DNA from 4 places in the Halobacillus ihumii genome. Region 4 is predicted to be linked to each of the others. Evidence: riboswitches for the same ligand, from Rfam matches in the RefSeq annotation. Region 4 holds a riboswitch; each other region holds the start of a gene.
The links. Region 4 has a riboswitch for thiamine pyrophosphate ahead of thiW (energy coupling factor transporter S component ThiW). Riboswitches for the same ligand answer to the same signal wherever they lie in the genome.

Region 1: another riboswitch for thiamine pyrophosphate. It lies ahead of G6R08_RS11990 (thiazole synthase); the one in region 4 lies ahead of thiW (energy coupling factor transporter S component ThiW).
Region 2: another riboswitch for thiamine pyrophosphate. It lies ahead of thiT (energy-coupled thiamine transporter ThiT); the one in region 4 lies ahead of thiW (energy coupling factor transporter S component ThiW).
Region 3: another riboswitch for thiamine pyrophosphate. It lies ahead of G6R08_RS15100 (ABC transporter substrate-binding protein); the one in region 4 lies ahead of thiW (energy coupling factor transporter S component ThiW).

The regions. Positions count from the first base shown of each region.
Region 1 is NZ_CACVAO010000001.1:2,396,363-2,400,467, reverse strand. It holds gene G6R08_RS12000 (thiamine phosphate synthase) at 1-561, opposite strand, end outside; gene thiH (2-iminoacetate synthase ThiH) at 576-1,679, opposite strand; gene G6R08_RS11990 (thiazole synthase) at 1,676-2,464, opposite strand; TPP riboswitch at 2,580-2,682, opposite strand; gene G6R08_RS11985 (SDR family NAD(P)-dependent oxidoreductase) at 2,768-3,571, opposite strand; gene G6R08_RS11980 (RDD family protein) at 3,697-4,105, shown strand, end outside.
Region 2 is NZ_CACVAO010000001.1:3,629,640-3,633,744, reverse strand. It holds gene G6R08_RS18170 (DUF2087 domain-containing protein) at 1-220, opposite strand, end outside; gene G6R08_RS18165 (sporulation protein) at 357-1,118, opposite strand; gene G6R08_RS18160 (DUF1028 domain-containing protein) at 1,137-2,006, opposite strand; gene thiT (energy-coupled thiamine transporter ThiT) at 2,132-2,704, opposite strand; TPP riboswitch at 2,782-2,882, opposite strand; gene rpsN (30S ribosomal protein S14) at 3,046-3,315, shown strand; gene G6R08_RS18145 (hypothetical protein) at 3,401-3,622, opposite strand; gene G6R08_RS18140 (hypothetical protein) at 4,060-4,105, opposite strand, start outside.
Region 3 is NZ_CACVAO010000001.1:3,049,302-3,053,406, reverse strand. It holds gene gvpA (gas vesicle structural protein GvpA) at 1-114, opposite strand, end outside; gene G6R08_RS15110 (YflT domain-containing protein) at 466-810, opposite strand; gene G6R08_RS15105 (CsbD family protein) at 967-1,149, opposite strand; TPP riboswitch at 1,319-1,430, shown strand; gene G6R08_RS15100 (ABC transporter substrate-binding protein) at 1,552-2,544, shown strand; gene G6R08_RS15095 (thiamine-binding protein) at 2,571-2,861, shown strand; gene G6R08_RS15090 (ABC transporter permease) at 2,861-3,634, shown strand; gene G6R08_RS15085 (ABC transporter ATP-binding protein) at 3,627-4,105, shown strand, end outside.
Region 4 is NZ_CACVAO010000001.1:1,824,736-1,828,840, forward strand. It holds gene thiM (hydroxyethylthiazole kinase) at 1-579, opposite strand, end outside; gene thiD (bifunctional hydroxymethylpyrimidine kinase/phosphomethylpyrimidine kinase) at 570-1,382, opposite strand; gene tenA (thiaminase II) at 1,379-2,068, opposite strand; TPP riboswitch at 2,112-2,215, opposite strand; gene thiW (energy coupling factor transporter S component ThiW) at 2,221-2,715, opposite strand; TPP riboswitch at 2,805-2,916, opposite strand; gene G6R08_RS09170 (PucR family transcriptional regulator) at 3,000-4,105, opposite strand, start outside.

The DNA of each region.
Region 1 (4,105 bases), 570 kb from region 4:
TTCTTCAAGTATTCCTTGTACATCATCCGCTTCAAGCAAACCTGAAATAACCGCCGCTCCTGCAACTCCTGCCCTTTTTAACTCTGACATATGCCTCGGTTTGATTCCACCAATGGCGATGACGGGCACCTTCACAGCACTTGTCAGTTCATGTAACGCTTGTAACCCCTGTGGCTTTTTGCCCCTTTTTGATAACGTTGGAAAAATGTGACCGAACATCACATAGTCAGCTCCCTCAAATTCAGCTTGCACAGCCTCTTCTATTGAATGTACAGACTTTCCAATTCGCAAGTCAGGGAAGCTCTGCCGGACCTCATATACCCGCACCCCTTGTCCGGAGAGCTGGACGCCACCTGTCCCTAAACTACGGGCCATATCCACTTGGTCATTCACCACAATTTTCCCGGATGCAAACCCTCGTTTCTGCAAATCGTTTATTCCTTCCGCCACAACATCTGCAGGCTTTTGCTTTTCCCTGAAATGAACAAATACATCTTCACCTTGAAGGGGTTCGATGCTGTCGGCAAACTTCTTAACTGGCCAAATACCATTAGAGATCACATGAAATTCCATCTCTACACGATTTGCCAATCTTTCATAACGGGTTGATATCCTTTGGTTTGAAGCAGTTTACGAATCTCCTCTACAGAACGTTCATCGGAAATCTCAAACTGACTTTGAGTGTCCTCTGTTTGAGCATAACCGCCAACCTCAGTCGAGGAGGAAGCTGACATTTTTGTCACCCCTAGTGGAATAAGTGCATTGCGTAATTGAGGAGTTTCACGCGTTGATAGGACAATACCTGCCGTTGGTAAAAATAATCTGAACGCGAGCATAGCTTGGACCATATTTTGATCCGTCACATGAACCTCTGGTTGAAAACTGCCTGCATTCGGCTGAACCCGCGGAAATGACATGCCAATTTCTGTCTCTAAGTATTTATTTTGAAGATAATGCCCATGCAATCCGGCGATATAACTTTCTTTACGCCAATCATCAAGACCAAGCAGAGCTCCGATCGTGACAGACCTCATCCCAGCCTGACATCCTCTCTCAGGTGTATCCAATCGATACTTGTAAAATCGCTTCGGGCCTTTTGTATGCAGGTTGCGATATATCGTTTCATCGTAGGTTTCTTGAAAAACCGTCAGCGTATCAATTCCGCTCGCTGTCAATTTTTCATAATCGTCTCGATCCATCGGCTGAACCTCAAGCCCCACTGAAGAAAAATACTTCTTCAGCACCTTCATAATTTTTGTTAAGTAATCAACAGATGAATGAATACGAGATTCTCCCGAAAGGATAATAATTTGTTCGATCCCCATCGCTGCAATCGCTTGTGCCTCTTCCTCTACTTCTTCCATTGTTAAACGCCTTCTAGGAAAAACGTTATCGACACTGAAACTGCAGTATTTGCATGTGTTAACACAGTAATCAGACACATAGAGCGGCAAAAACAACTGCATCGTATAGCCGAAGTGCTGCAATGTGGCTTGATGTGCTTTCTGAGCCATATCTTCTAAATAACCTTCCGCAGCAGGAGACAGTAAAGTGAAATAATCCAACTCCGTAAGTCTGTCTTTTTGTAAAACCTTTTCGACGTCAGTCGTAGTGACTTCTTCAAACTTTGTGTGAATCGGCTGGTCTTTCAGCTTTTCATATACGTTATAAAAACTCATGATTGATCACCTCCTGTAGGTGTTAAAAATCCGGTCAGCGGCGAGGAGGCATTCGCTTGAATCGATGATGGACCAAGGCCTGTCGTATAAGCCAATCTCCCGGCTCTAACTGCCATATCAAAAGCCTTTGCCATAGCCACGGGGTCCGCCGCCGTTGCTACCGCTGTATTCACAAGGACTGCATCTGCCCCCATTTCCATCGCTTCCGCGGCTTCAGACGGCTTCCCAATCCCTGCATCCACTACAATGGGCACATGAATTTCATCAATCATTATCCGAATCATTTCCTTCATGCGGATTCCTCTATTGGAACCAATTGGAGAACCCAGCGGCATGATGGCTGCTGCTCCGGCCGCTTCCATGCGCTTTGCCGCCATTAAATCAGGACTCATATAAGGCAGGACAACAAACCCTTCGTCCACCAGCATTTCCGTTGCTTTAATCGTTTCCTCATTATCGGGAAGCAGGTATTTTTGATCAGAAATCACCTCGATTTTGACCCAATTGCCCATTCCGCTAGCCTTTCCAAGCCGGGCAATCCGAACTGCTTCTTCAGCTGTCCTTGCTCCTGAAGTGTTCGGCATTAAGGTCGCTTCATCAGGGATATCGCTGACGATATGTTTGCCGGAACCGCTTAAATCCACTCTTCGTATGGCGACTGTCACCACTTGTGAATAAGACTGTTCAATCGCCTTCCGCATCTCACTGTGGTCCGCAAACTTCCCTGTTCCTGTAAATAAACGACTTTCGATTTCTTCCCCTGCGATGATTAACGGATCCTTCATGACATCTCCTCCTCGTTAATTTTTCAAAAGCCCCCAATGGACAGCTAGACAATAAAAAAAGCTCACCCGGCACTAGGGTGAGCTTCGAATTACTTTATGCAATACACGATACATGCAGTTTCCTCGAAAGCTTCCCTACGCTGGTTCTAACCAAAATCAGGTTCAAAGGGTCGGAATTATTCCTCTCAGCCACATGCCTGGCACCCCTAGCTTTTCCTATTCAATTTGTTGAGAATTATTTGAACTCGTACTTAAAGGATAGCAAAACTATTCCAATTTGGGAACAGTCCTCCTTGGATTTTTTTACCTCATCACACTGCCACCGGAAATTTTCATAGACTCACCGATAATGTTACCAGCTGCCTCGGACAACAAAAACACAATCGCATTTGCCACTTCTTCAGCCGTAGATATCCTCCCGGAAGGAATCCCGTCTTCCGCCACCTTTAACTGCTCCTCAAAACTTCGATTATTCCGCTCGCCTTTTGTGGCAATTGAGTCCCTGCCCATATCGGTATCGACATACCCCGGACAAACAGCGTTTACCCGAATGTTGTGGTCTATCGCTTCTACAGCGAAGGATTGAGTGAATCCTGTTATCGCAAACTTCGAGGCACTATAGGCTGTGTTTGCATGCGTACCACGGATTCCTGATAAAGAAGATAAATTGACAATGGCCCCTGCCTTTTGAGGCTTCATTTTTTCATAGACAAGCTGTGTAAAAAGTACAGTAGAAAAGTAATTTAACTCCATCACCCGACGAAGAGCCTGTTCTGTTAAAGTGTCGAGAGTACCACCTCCGACAACGCCTGCAGAATTAACGAGTCCAGTAATCGGCCCGTTCTCCTTCACTGCCTGTTCAACTAAGTGATTTCGATTTTTCTCATCATTAAGTTCAGCAGGATGCACATATACATGTACAGACTCGTTTAACTGTTCACATTCGTCCTTAAGCTCGTTTAAATTCTTCTCTCTCCTGCCAGTAATCGTCACATAGGCCCCAGCTTGAACAGCAGCTTTGGCTGTGGCGCGCCCAATTCCTCCTGTAGCACCAGTAATTAGTATGTGTCCTTTCTTAAGAGCTTCACTTGAAAAAATAGCAGTCACAAATTCCGCCTCCTTTTCAGCTATGTCTTTCAGTACCTTTTTATACGAGTTATGAAACTGTCTATATTGCATTACAATCACGCGAAACCGTACAATAGTCTTATGTTACTAGAAAGGAAGATTTTATGGATCGATCAGTAGGATTTTGGAAGCGCCTTGGTGCTAATGTACTTGATTCCGTCCTTGTAATAACACCAATTGCCATATTAGGTATGATTCTGTTTGGCTGGGATTTCGACAGTTCATACACCGACCTTGTCATCCTTCCCTATTCATTAGTAGTACCCGTTCTTTGGAAGGGATATGTGGTAGGGAAAAGAATTATGGGCATCCGAATTGTGAAAATAGACGGAAGAAATGTTGGGCTCTGGACGATGTTCATGCGTTTAATCGTGGCTGGCCTTGTTTATGTGTTAACACTTGGAATCGGACTCATTGTCAGCGCCTTTATGGTTGGACTCAGAGAAGATAATCGTTCCATCCATGACTTCATCGCAGGCACGTATGTTACGGAAGCAAAACCAGGAGAACTCT
Region 2 (4,105 bases), 1.8 Mb from region 4:
GATCTAAATGGAAATAGATCGTATTTCTATCTCGTCGTGAATATACCATCCCAGTATCTTTTAACTTTTTTATATGGTGAGTAATCGTGGGCGGTCTCAGTCCGAGTTTTTGAGCAATCGCCTGGCCATGGAGCGGCCCATTCAGCAAGAGTGACACAATCCTTAATCGCGTCGGATCTCCTACAGCCTTATGAAAATCGACCATCTTATTTAACTGCATCGTTTCCCCTCCTTTATTTTAACAAGTATCTAATTAGATAGTAATCTAACTATGTGAGAAAGTCAAAAAAATAAGCTGCCGGATCGGTTTGATCCGGCAGCTCTTATCTAAAATAGAACACCCCGTATTTTGGTTCTTATCCAGCATGTTCGCGTATAGCTGTGCCTAACTTCTTCGCCAATGACGACGCCCCCGCCTCCAGCTCATCCTTAGAAAAGTACAGCTGAATATTGGATTCGTCCATTTCCAGCGCTTCAGCAAACAAACCGCCCAACCCTCTAGCTTTACGATCAACTTGCATAAACACCCGAACACCTTGATGATCGAGGAAGAAGATTAACTCTAACTCATCTAAATATCCTCTGAATTCACCACCAGGCAGAAACTCAAATTCCTGGACATAGCCATGCCTTTTTGAGTATTCCATCTCTACTTTTTTCAAACGAAAACCAAGGTCTCTTTCTGCCGCTTCCAGGATCGATTCTGTGTACGGGTGAACAGAAACTTTAATGTAATCACGATCTCCCGCATCAAGGGCCATTGGCATATCAAGGCCTGTTTCAAACCACAGCGGAAGCCTGTTCAGCGTTGCTGGGGCATGGATCGGAATCTCAATCGTAAATGGAATCTCTTTCGTCTCTTTAGCACGAATGACGAATGCCTCTGAAATCCGATATTCATCGAGCTTGACCGTTTCTTTAATTTTCTTATCGTCCGCTTCTCTGAGGGCTTCGGTCATCAGAAATACAGTAATTTGGTCAATCTCCTGGTCTACCTCTCCGCCTTGCACGACTACTTTGCCATCAACTGCTTCGCCAGGCTGAAACTCCAATTTCTCGAGCTGTGTATCCACTTTGGCAGCTCCAATTCCAGCACGCGCCATTAATTTTTTAAACATCTCTATTCCCCTTTCTTTTTATACAACCATTTGTTCTAGAAAATGATAGACTTCAAGATCTATGAACCCACGTTCCTGCTCGCGGGCTTCAAAATTCTCCCTATGCAAAAACGTTGTAAGCGAATGGTGGAGATCATCTGAATCAGGATCGTTGTTCGATAAAAACCCAGTCCGATACAAATGATGAACGACCTTATTTTTCAATTCCCCTTCAAGCGCCTTAATATTCTCCTGTTTTGATTCCCCAAAATAAAGCTGTTGAAGCTTGTAAATACGAGATAATTCCTGAACTGGTTCAGGGTGATCATCGACTCGTAAATCGACAAAGACATCACTTAGTCCACCGTAACCACCCTTTTCCTTCACGACATAAATCGCGGCTGACTGTCTTCCTCTACTATCACCGCCAGCTTGTTCAGCGGCTTCAAGCCCTTTTAACAAACGGTCTGCTAACGAACCTGTGCTCGTTTCAAAAGCCCGCCCCATTTCAGTGACAGTGGCTTCATTGACTAAAATATTACCTTGGGCAGTATAATGTTCACCAGTGACTCCCCCAGCCCAGTCATAACAGCGATTCCCCGTATACGAGGCCGCTCTGCCTTTCGCATCTACAATTCCAAGTTGACGGTCTGGTGCACCTGCGTCTCCAGCGATTAATTGGTCGACAGTTTCCTGAGCGGTCAATCCTTTGCTGAGCAGCTCCAACCCCTCGGGACCATAAGCAGGATTGGCAAAAGCTTGTGTGGCAACCGCACCAACTCCGGCCTTTGCCCATGGGACGACAGCTCCGACGCCTAAGAATTTCGATTGAACGGCAACCCCTAGTTCTTCTGTTTCTGGATCAAATCCTACAATAGAATACGTTGCAATAATGTTTGATTCGTTCATCGTCCTCTACTCCCTTCCTACTATACATTTATTCGACCTTTTTTAACGATTTTCCTTTCTATTTTTACTGGAGAAAAGAAAAAACCTATTTTCATAGCGCGAAGCTGTGAAAATAGGTTCCTGGTTTACGAACGATTGAGCAGTAAAGTCGGCCGCTGTGAGAACAGCAGACATAATACAATCGCACTCACGATAAACGCTGGCAGCATATATCCACCATTATAAACTAAAGAGTACAACCAAACTGGCTGACCTTCTGGGGCAAACTCTCCATAAAAGACAATCCCTGCTACAAAGTGTCCGAAGAAGCGGAACAAACTGCCGATAAAAGCGCCTAATATAATCCAGACTGCCAATTTCTTAATCTTTCTCGAGCGAGCTGCCTCCCATACCGGCTTGGCAAATAGTCCAGCAAGCCCAATCACACCAAACGCTACAAAATAATCAAGAAACGTTTGCAGCGGTGTCAAAATATAAGCCCCTAATAAAATTTGATAGAAACCGAGCAGCAGCCCTGTCAATACGCCGCCGCCGAGTCCCCATCTGAACGCCATGATAAATACGGGAACCATCGCAAACGAAACTGAGCCTCCCTGGGCCCAAAGTTTAAATGAAAGAAATGGAATAATATCAAGTAAGATGGCCAATGCCGAGAATATCGCTACCTCAACTAGAAACAACACACGTTTACTTCGCATCACTTTACCTCCTTTTTTCCACACAAAAAAGCGATGCCACAGGGAAGCTTCCTGATGGAGGAGTCCCGTTGCATCGCCATCAAAAAAGCCACCATCCCTACGTCAGTATTAACTGACAGGTTCGAAGGGTCTGAACAAGTCTGTTCACTCTCAGCATAAAGCTCCCCTTGAAGGCTTATATTCATTCGCTCTTTTTGCTATGAGTCTATTATAAAGCAATCTCAAGATTCTATCAATGACTATGACAATCCAGGCAAACAGCTCCTCTATTTGACAAAAATAGAATAAAGTCATAAAATTTAAATCGTAATAATTACTATTTAAAAAAAGGAGAATGGTCATTGGCTAAACAAGCTATGGTACAAAAAGAACGCAAACGTCAAGTGACGTATGAAAAGTATAAAGAAGTACGGCAGCAGCTTAAAGCTGAAGGGGATTACGAAGCATTGCGCAAACTACCAAGAGATTCTTCCCCCACTCGCCTTCATAATCGCTGTGCTGTTACAGGAAGACCTCATGGGTATATGAGACAGTTTGGACTATCGAGAATTAAGTTTCGTGAACTTGCCCATAAAGGTCAGCTTCCTGGTGTCAAAAAAGCCAGTTGGTAATAAACTCAGAAGCCTGGTTCAGCTTCTGAGTTTTTCAGCTGCATCCTTCTAAGTGAAACTTCTGACCGAAAGTTGTATAACAATATCAGTTCATTCTTTCTAGAATTTCATAGTCTTTCGTTTTATAGATTGTTATATCGTTATCCTCACCAAACTCAATTAAATGGTCATACGCTTTGCGGGGTTCGAGGACAGCTAATGGAATGTGGATTCCTTTATTTACTTTTATAAAGGCAGCTTTATGAGACCAGCCGACTCGTGTAAATTTTAATTGATTTATTTGACTGGGATAAAGTTCCTTTTTCATGATAGTTTTTTTGAGGAACATTATTTGATATACTAAATGGTCTTGCTGTATTTCAAATTCAAACCGAATAGAAGCTATACTTACAGCTAATAGTAAAACTAATAAAAATAGTAATAAAGAACCTCCATAACAACCTTCCAATATATTCCATAACATCACGATAATGAAAATAGTAAGAAGTGACAGCCTTTGCGGTCTTACCTTATATTTGATTTATCTCACCTCTTAAAACTACTTACTTTACTACCCGGTTTTGTGACCTGGGAAGAGCACTCCTCCCTTATGACTCCCTTTTAAGATACCCCTAAAGGTTTCCAAGAGGCTAATCAAAACAATTCACCCTCACGTTAACAATTTTGTAAAAAGGCACCGAATTGTTTATGACGAGAAATCCTTTGCTTATCAATAAATATGATTACCTCAACACTCGCCACTTTTCAGGGAGATCTATCATTATGATTTTCTTGGGAGTTCTTCAAAGTT
Region 3 (4,105 bases), 1.2 Mb from region 4:
TTCAATACCTACCAGGGAAACTCTCGCATAGGCATCAATCACAATTCCTTTGTCGAGAATTCTGTCAATGACTTCCGCAAGACTTGAACTGTCTGCACTTTTTTGGATACTCATTTGTGATTCTCCTTTCAAAAGTTAATCACTCAAAACGACTTCTTCATTTGCTTTAGTGGACAATAACACCTTTTTCTACACTTAAAACCTTGACCGCTTCATAAATTACAAATATTTCCATGTATTTCTCAAATTATTATGTATAGCCTTATGGTTGTAATATGATAAAAGCTATAAAATCAGCTTATTTGAAGGTTCGGATTTAGTAATAATACAAACATAACAATTGGGTTACATTTCTGATTATTTGACTGCTTTGACAGCCGGATTGGCTGCGAATTGTTCCTGAAAACCTTTTTCCACAAAAAAAACCGCCCGATTACTCGAGCGGTTTGAGAGGGGGGGTGTTTTTTAAAACTCAACTTCATCCTGATTTGTCACAACTAATAATGTTTTGCCTTTATCTAATTCCTCTTCCAATTGTTCAGCCTTGGAAGCATCAAATCCAATTTCTTTCATCTTAGATCTTAATTTATCACCTTTACCCCGGAACACGTTTTTAAGGGCTGTCCCAACACCCGTAACTTTCACACCCATCTTATTGGCATCTGTTTCTTTTCTATTTCGCCTGTCATGATCATTATCATGATCCAGAATAAAGATGTCTTCATCTCTGATTCCATTATTTCTAAGTTTATCAATGGATGCGCTCAACTGATCATCGTCGTGAAATACTTTAAATTTTGGTGTAGTCAATCTAATCGCCTCCTTGAAAAGGTGGTTACCCGGTTTAAAAATAACTTAAACAGAGGCAGTATAATTATGCCTGGTGACGAATTTCACATTAGAGTCTAACGTAGTCATAAGCCAGGATCATTGACGAAGCTGGGAAGGTCCGGTCAATAAAACACGCTATCGTTCGCTTTTCTTACGATTACCCGTTGCGTTCTGAGCGTTTCCTTTCAACTTATCCTTCTTCCCTTCATTTTGCATTCTCTTGTTATCTGAAGCATTTCCAACTTGATCCTTTACTTCACCTTTTGCCTTGCTGACGGCTCCTTTAACTTTATCTGAATATCCTTTTCCTTTACTCATGTTCTATCGCCTCCTTGCAACTATATATAAACGATATTAGAATTCGATAAACTTTTTTGAAAAAGAATTTTAGTAAACTCTCTATTCGTCCTATAAACTTCACTTCCCCTTGATAATTACCTGCATCTATGGCACAGTTTAAAAGACAACGTGTTAACAAAAATGAATAGATTGAATGTAGGGGGACCAGTGCAGCTGGTTGAGATTGTATCCGTAATAGATACTGACCCTTGGAACCTGATCTGGTTTAAACCAGCGTAGGAAACATATGAAACGAACCTTCGTTTATTAGTAGATATGCACCCTAGGTATGGTACCAGGGTGCTTTTTTGATGCTCTTAGACCCCTGATTCCAATAACATTTCGTGTTAACATACCATCTTTTTTTAAGGAGGAAACCGAATGAAAAAGCTTTTATTACTTTTTAGTACATTCCTTGTATTAGCCGCTTGTTCAAGTGGTGAAGAAAATAACACGGCCTCTAACACAGGTGAAAAACAGGAAGTAAAACTTGTACTAGATTGGACGCCCAACACGAACCATACTGGACTTTATGTGGCTCAAGCTGAGGGATACTTTGCAGAACAAGGCTTAAATGTTGAAATCATGCTGCCCGGAGAAGCTGGGGCAGACCAGCTCGTTGCCTCAGGTAAAGCAGACTTCGGGATTAGTGCACAGGAAACGTTAACTGAAGCCCGCATTCAGGGCGTCCCGGTTGTGTCAATTGGAGCTATCATCCAGCACAACACTTCAGGGTTCGCTTCACCTAAGAATAAAGGCATCACCTCACCTGAGGATTTCGAAGGGAAAACATACGGCGGCTGGGGCGCTCCCGTTGAAAAGGCAGTACTCTCTTCATTAATGGAAAAGGATAATGCCGACGTTGAAAAAGTGAACATCATTAATATGGGGAATACTGATTTCTTCACAGCTGTTAAACGAGACGTGGACTTCGCCTGGATTTACTATGGCTGGACAGGTATTGAAGCTGAGCTTCGCGGTCAAGAATTGAACATGATGTACTTAACAGATTACTCTAAAAAACTAGATTACTATACTCCCGTATTAACGACGAGTGAAAAGATGATGAACGAAAATCCTGAGACTGTTGAAGCCTTTATGGCTGCTGTATCAAAAGGATATCAGTTTGCAATTGATCACCCAGACAAGGCAGCCGACATTTTAATCGAAGCTGTTCCTAACCTCGACCCCGAACTCGTTCGTGCCAGCCAAGAATGGTTGTCTCCTAAATATCAGGCGGATGCAGAACGCTGGGGGCAGCAGGATATAAAGGTTTGGAAGAACTATGCGGAATGGATGTACAACCATGATTTACTTGATAAGAAGTTAAAGGCTAAAGAAGCTTTCACCAATGAGTTTTTACCGAAAAAATAAATAAATTTAAAAGGGAGGCCAATAACATGGCTAATTCACTTGTAAGTATTCAGATCCTGCCGAAAACGAAAGACGGAGAAGACGTCATCCCCTATGTTGATCACGCTATTTCGATCATCGATGCATCCGGATTGAACTATGAGGTTCACCCTCTCGAAACAACAATTGAAGGCAACCTGTCAGAAATTTTACCTTTGATTGAAAAGATGAATAACTCCATGGTGGAGAAAGGTGCCCATAACGTCATCTCTCAAATCAAAGTGCTTTACCAGCCAGACGGAGCGTCCATGGATTCTCTGACGGAGAAGTATCGTTAATGAACAAGCTGATTCATAAAGGATGGAGACCAGGATTGGTCCTCATCCTTTTGCTAATCCTATGGGAGGCGGGCAGTCACCTATTTGAGGTGCCCGACTGGCTGCTGCCTGCTCCCTCTTTGATTTGGCAGGAAGTCATCAAAGGCTGGCCCCAGTACTCTCATCATCTGTTTTCGACAATTCAATTGTCATTGCTGGGATTTGTCATTGGATCAAGCTTCGGAATGTTTGTAGCCATCATCCTGCACATGATTCCGAGTTTACGGAAAGCCTTTTATCCGTTGATCATTTTGTCGCAAAACATTCCGATCATCGTGCTCGCGCCGCTGCTCGTTATTTGGTTCGGATTTGGCTGGCTTCCGAAAGTCATCGTGATCGTACTCGTTTGCTTTTTTCCTATTGCCATTGCAACGATGGATGGTCTAAGGCAAACCAATCAGGAGCTCATCCACTACATGAAAATGGCTGGCGCCTCAAACGGGCAGATTTTCCGTAAATTACAATGGCCTCATGCCATCCCTTCCATGTTCTCCGGGTTAAAAATTTCAGCAACTTATAGTGTGATGGGAGCCGTTATTTCCGAGTGGCTGGGAGCGAATGAGGGAATCGGAGTATACATGACATTGGCATCTTCTTCCTTTCGTACAGACCGTGTATTTGTAGCCATTTTCTTCATTATGATGTTAAGTTTGCTATTCTTTGGAGTAATTTCACAGGCAGAGAAAGCCCTTACGAAGTGGCAGTCAAAAGGCGGTGGTCAACAGCATGACTAAGTTATCGATTGAGCGATTATCCAAATCATTTGGTTCCACTCCCATTATTGACAACCTCTCTTTCCACGTTGATGATGCTGAATTTGTTTCCATACTTGGACCTTCAGGAAGTGGGAAAAGTACGCTCTTTCATTTAATTGGAGGTCTCTATCCGCCCGAAAAAGGTGATATTTATCTTGATGAACAACGAATTACAGGAAGAAGAGGATCCATCAGCTATATGCCGCAAAGCCCCTCCCTTCTGCCGTGGCGTACGATCCTTGATAACGTGCTGTTAGGGGCTGAAGTTGCAGGGAAGCGGGACAAGGAAACAGCCAGGGGGATGTTGGATAAAGCCGGACTTGGAGGATATGAAGCTGCCTATCCAAGCCAGCTGTCAGGCGGTATGAAACAACGCGCCTCTTTTATAAGAAGTTTGCTCAGCCCACAATCGCTCATTTGTTTGGATGAACCCTTTTCTGCTCTCGATGA
Region 4 (4,105 bases):
CAAACATCCCGCCCCTGTTACCTTAGATAATAACGAATGTCCTGTTTCATTGGATATTGTCTCTTCCCCATCTGAGATCACATCAACTTCACCCGTGACTATAGCTAACGACTTAAATTCATTTGCGACTTTGACAGCAATCTCTTCAGGATTTCCTGAATCAACTGAATCTACCCCTTTTGTTTCTAAAGAAATGCCGACGATGTGAGCGAGCTCGCCTGCGTTTCCTTTAATAGCAGCAGGCTCAACCTCTGCTATGATCCGATTAAAGGCTTGCGTACGAAAGGGAGTGGCTGCTACACCTACAGGATCAATCACTACTGGGATCCCCTTCTCATTTGCAGCTTTTCCAGCTAGTATCATGGCTTGGATCTGAGGCTCTGTCAACGTTCCCATATTGATTAACACACCATCGGATAAGTTTGCTATATCAGCTGCGTCCTCCTTTGCCATCGCCATGATGGGCGACCCGCCAAAGGCTAGTAAACCATTGGCACTAAAGTTCATGACCACTTGATTCGTTAAATTATGAATCAGCGGCTGCTTCATACGAACGTTTGAAATCACATTTACAGCCATTTGTTAAAAACCTCCTCCCGTGTTGCGAAGTGGTTGGTTGGACCGCTTCCCTGCCCAAGTTCAAACGAATGACGGATCGCTTCCGTAACAAAGTACTTACCCTGTTCAACAGCCTCGACAAGCGATGAGCCATGACTTAAATGAGCAGTGATGGCAGCAGAATACGTACATCCTGTTCCATGAGTATTTTTTGTATCAATTCGTTCACTTGAAAAAGTATGAATTTCCGAGCCATCAAATAGAACATCTATGGCCTGACCTTTCATATGGCCGCCTTTTACCAAAGCCGCACCTGCTCCAAATTTAGTCACAATCTGTGCGGCCGCTTCTTTCATATCATCAATGACCTCAATTGACCCACCTGTAATATCCTCTGCTTCAGGTATGTTCGGTGTGACGAGCGATGTGTACGGCAGTAAATTATCACGAAGCCACAAACGCGATTCTTCTTTGATCAAGGGATCGCCGCTTTGTGCTACCATTACAGGATCCATAACATATGGAGCTGCTATTTCTGGCAGCCATTCTGCGATGGCTTTCATCATGTCTTTACTTGCGATCATCCCTGTTTTAAACGCATGAATAGGCATATCTGAAGAAACGGCTTCTAATTGTTTCCTTAGCATATCAACAGACAAGTCGTGTATATCCTTAACCCCTGTTGTATTTTGAGCGACTACCGAAGTAATGACGCTCATGCCATAAGTCTTTAACTCTTGAAATGTTTTTAAATCAGCTTGAATGCCCGCCCCCCCGCTCGGATCAGTCCCGCCAATCTTTAATGCGCAAGCCGCTTGTTTCATTTAGACGTCACCGCCTCTCCAGTCGGCCATTCCTCACAAGTTAAAGCCATTTCCCAGAAATTCAACTCCAGCTGACAGCTCTTGCGAAAGGCCTCCTTCATCCGTTTCAATTCACTCTCTGAAGCCTCTTCGGCCAGCTCATTAAGGCGTTCACGCATGGCCATGGATAGCGTATCAAATTCCTCATTCGCGTAGAAATCTATCCACGGGTAGAACGTATGATTCGGTGATGGCTGATATTTTTTCACCAAATGGTTGCCGATTTCGAGATAAGTCCATGGGCAAGGAAGCAGGGCAGCGAGAATTTCTCCGAGCCCTCCCATTTGAGCGTGATACATCATGTGTTTGACATAATGATCGGCTGTTGGCGGAAGCGGGTAGCCTTGCAATTCGTCATAACCTGCACCGATGACATCACAGAAATTGTGATGAGGATGGGTTTCACTATTTAGAACAAATCCGACTTGTTCACTAAAATAGCCCATGTCACGTCGTTCTGTAGATTTTGATATGGCAACACCGTAAACATGCATAAAGGCGTTCAAGTACTCATAATCGGCCTTAATGTAATGGGCTAATGCTTCGTGCGGTACTTCACCCTTGCCAATTCCATCGACAAATGGATGGTTAAAAATTGCTTCAAACAATTCATTATTTTCTTTTCTTAATGTTTCGGTAAATGTCATAAAATGTTGCCTCCTTAGTTTATAGGAAGCCACTGAAAGGTGATTTGAGATGAGGCTACTTTCCTTTACGCTGGTATTACCCAGATCAGGTCCAAAGGGATTAAGGAAAATCCTTATCTCAGCGTGCTCGCACCCCTAGTAGATTCCGAAGATTATAGATTTGTTTGAGGTAATGCATGAGTTTGTCGCATTTTTGAAACTACAAACCAGCCAATCAATGCACCAGTTGTACTGCTGATAAGAAAGGACGGCAAGAAGGCTAATGCTCCCGCTGAACTCCCCATTAAAATGTTGGCAAAGGGCACGGAGAGCATGGCACCGATTAACCCAGTGCCAATCATTTCACCTGCTGCAGCAGTCCATGTTTTTCTAGACCATTTGTAAAAGTAACCCGCCAGTAAAGCCCCAATCATGCCTCCTGGAAACGCAAGCAATGTTCCAAGCCCAAGCAAGTTACGCAGCAGGCCGATCATAAAGGCAATCGCAACCGCCGGAATGGGTCCAAGCGTGACAGCGGCCATAACATTAACTGCGTGTTGAACAGGATAAGCCTTAGCTATTCCAGCAGGAAACCAGAGCATTTGCGAACCAAGCGTTCCGATTGCTACAAATACAGCCATGGTCGTTAATAAGCGAGTTCGATTCATATTTCTCCTCCTCTCATAAAAAGGGAGTGAACATGAAAAAAACCAGATCCTGAGGGAGGACCTGGCTTCGAATGGATAAAGTCATAAGACATTTCTTCTGACTACTTCCCTCCGCTGGTCTTAACCAGATCAGGTTCATAAGAGTCGAAAAGCTGTTTTGCTTTTCTCTCAGCCCGTATCAGGGCCCCCCTAGTAGTTATTGTGTAATACTATTCGCTTGGCTGCTTTCATCATAACAGAGAAGATTTGGATTGTCATCACGAATCAATTATAAAGCGGACTGCCTATTCTTCTTCTACCTTCTTCAGCTTCCATAACCTTACACTAAGTTCCAATAAAAACATATCGTCAGCATTTAACAGCGACAAGCCCGTTAAATGTTCAATATTGCGCAATCTATGGAGTAATGATTGACGGTGTAACATCAGCGCTCTCGCGGTTTGACTGACATTACTATTGTATTTATTGTAAACGATAAACGTATGAATAAGATCCGCCTGACGTTTCTGATCATACATAATCAGCGGTTCCAATGTATCTTTTACAATATTTTCAATTTCTTTTTCATGGGATAGTGCCATAAGCAGCCTGTTCATACGAGTATCACTAAAAAAAGTTCGATTTCCATCCTCATGCTGCTGCTTGCCAATATTTAAAGCGGTCACGGCTTGATCATATCCTTGATGAAATACGAAGACCCCATCCTTAGGAAAAGATATTCCCCAGGAAATATTAATGCCAGCAAGCAACTCATTTAATCTGCGTTCGATAAGGTCGAGAAATTGGTTACTCGTTTCCATATAAGGGTGGTCATCTGCCTCTAAGTATACAATGACTTCTCCATCCTCGAACGTCGTCATGGTCCGGCGATTTAAGACATCGCCAGCATGAGTGACCTCTTTCTGAATATAATAGTTTCGACTATTCATCGAGGAAGAAAGAACCGATTGATCCCCGGCCCGCTCGACGTGATTATTTTTTTTCTTAAAGCGGATTGCTCCTACAAGGCAAATATAGGGCAGCGTTAATTCATAGCCGAGCAGTTGAGCCTTTGACTGCATCTGTTTATCTACTTCGACTTCGCTTTTTGCTAAATCTAGTAAAAAATGATCTCTAAGCCGGATTTCGGTCATTTCGATAGCATTTTCCTTAACAAAATAAAGAGCACAGGCCGTCAGCGCATGTTCTAATATATTTAAGACAGGCCAGGTTAACTCTTCGTTATCTCTTGGCTGAAACAGCAGGTAGCCTTGCTTTTTATAATTGGATAGAATGGTAAGCTGATAACAGTACTGCTCCCCAATTTTATATTCTTCAATGTAATGGTAAAGGGGGTGATCGCGAAACGGGGTCTCCTGGGTCGGAATAAGTTCATAGTCCCCTTCCTCTA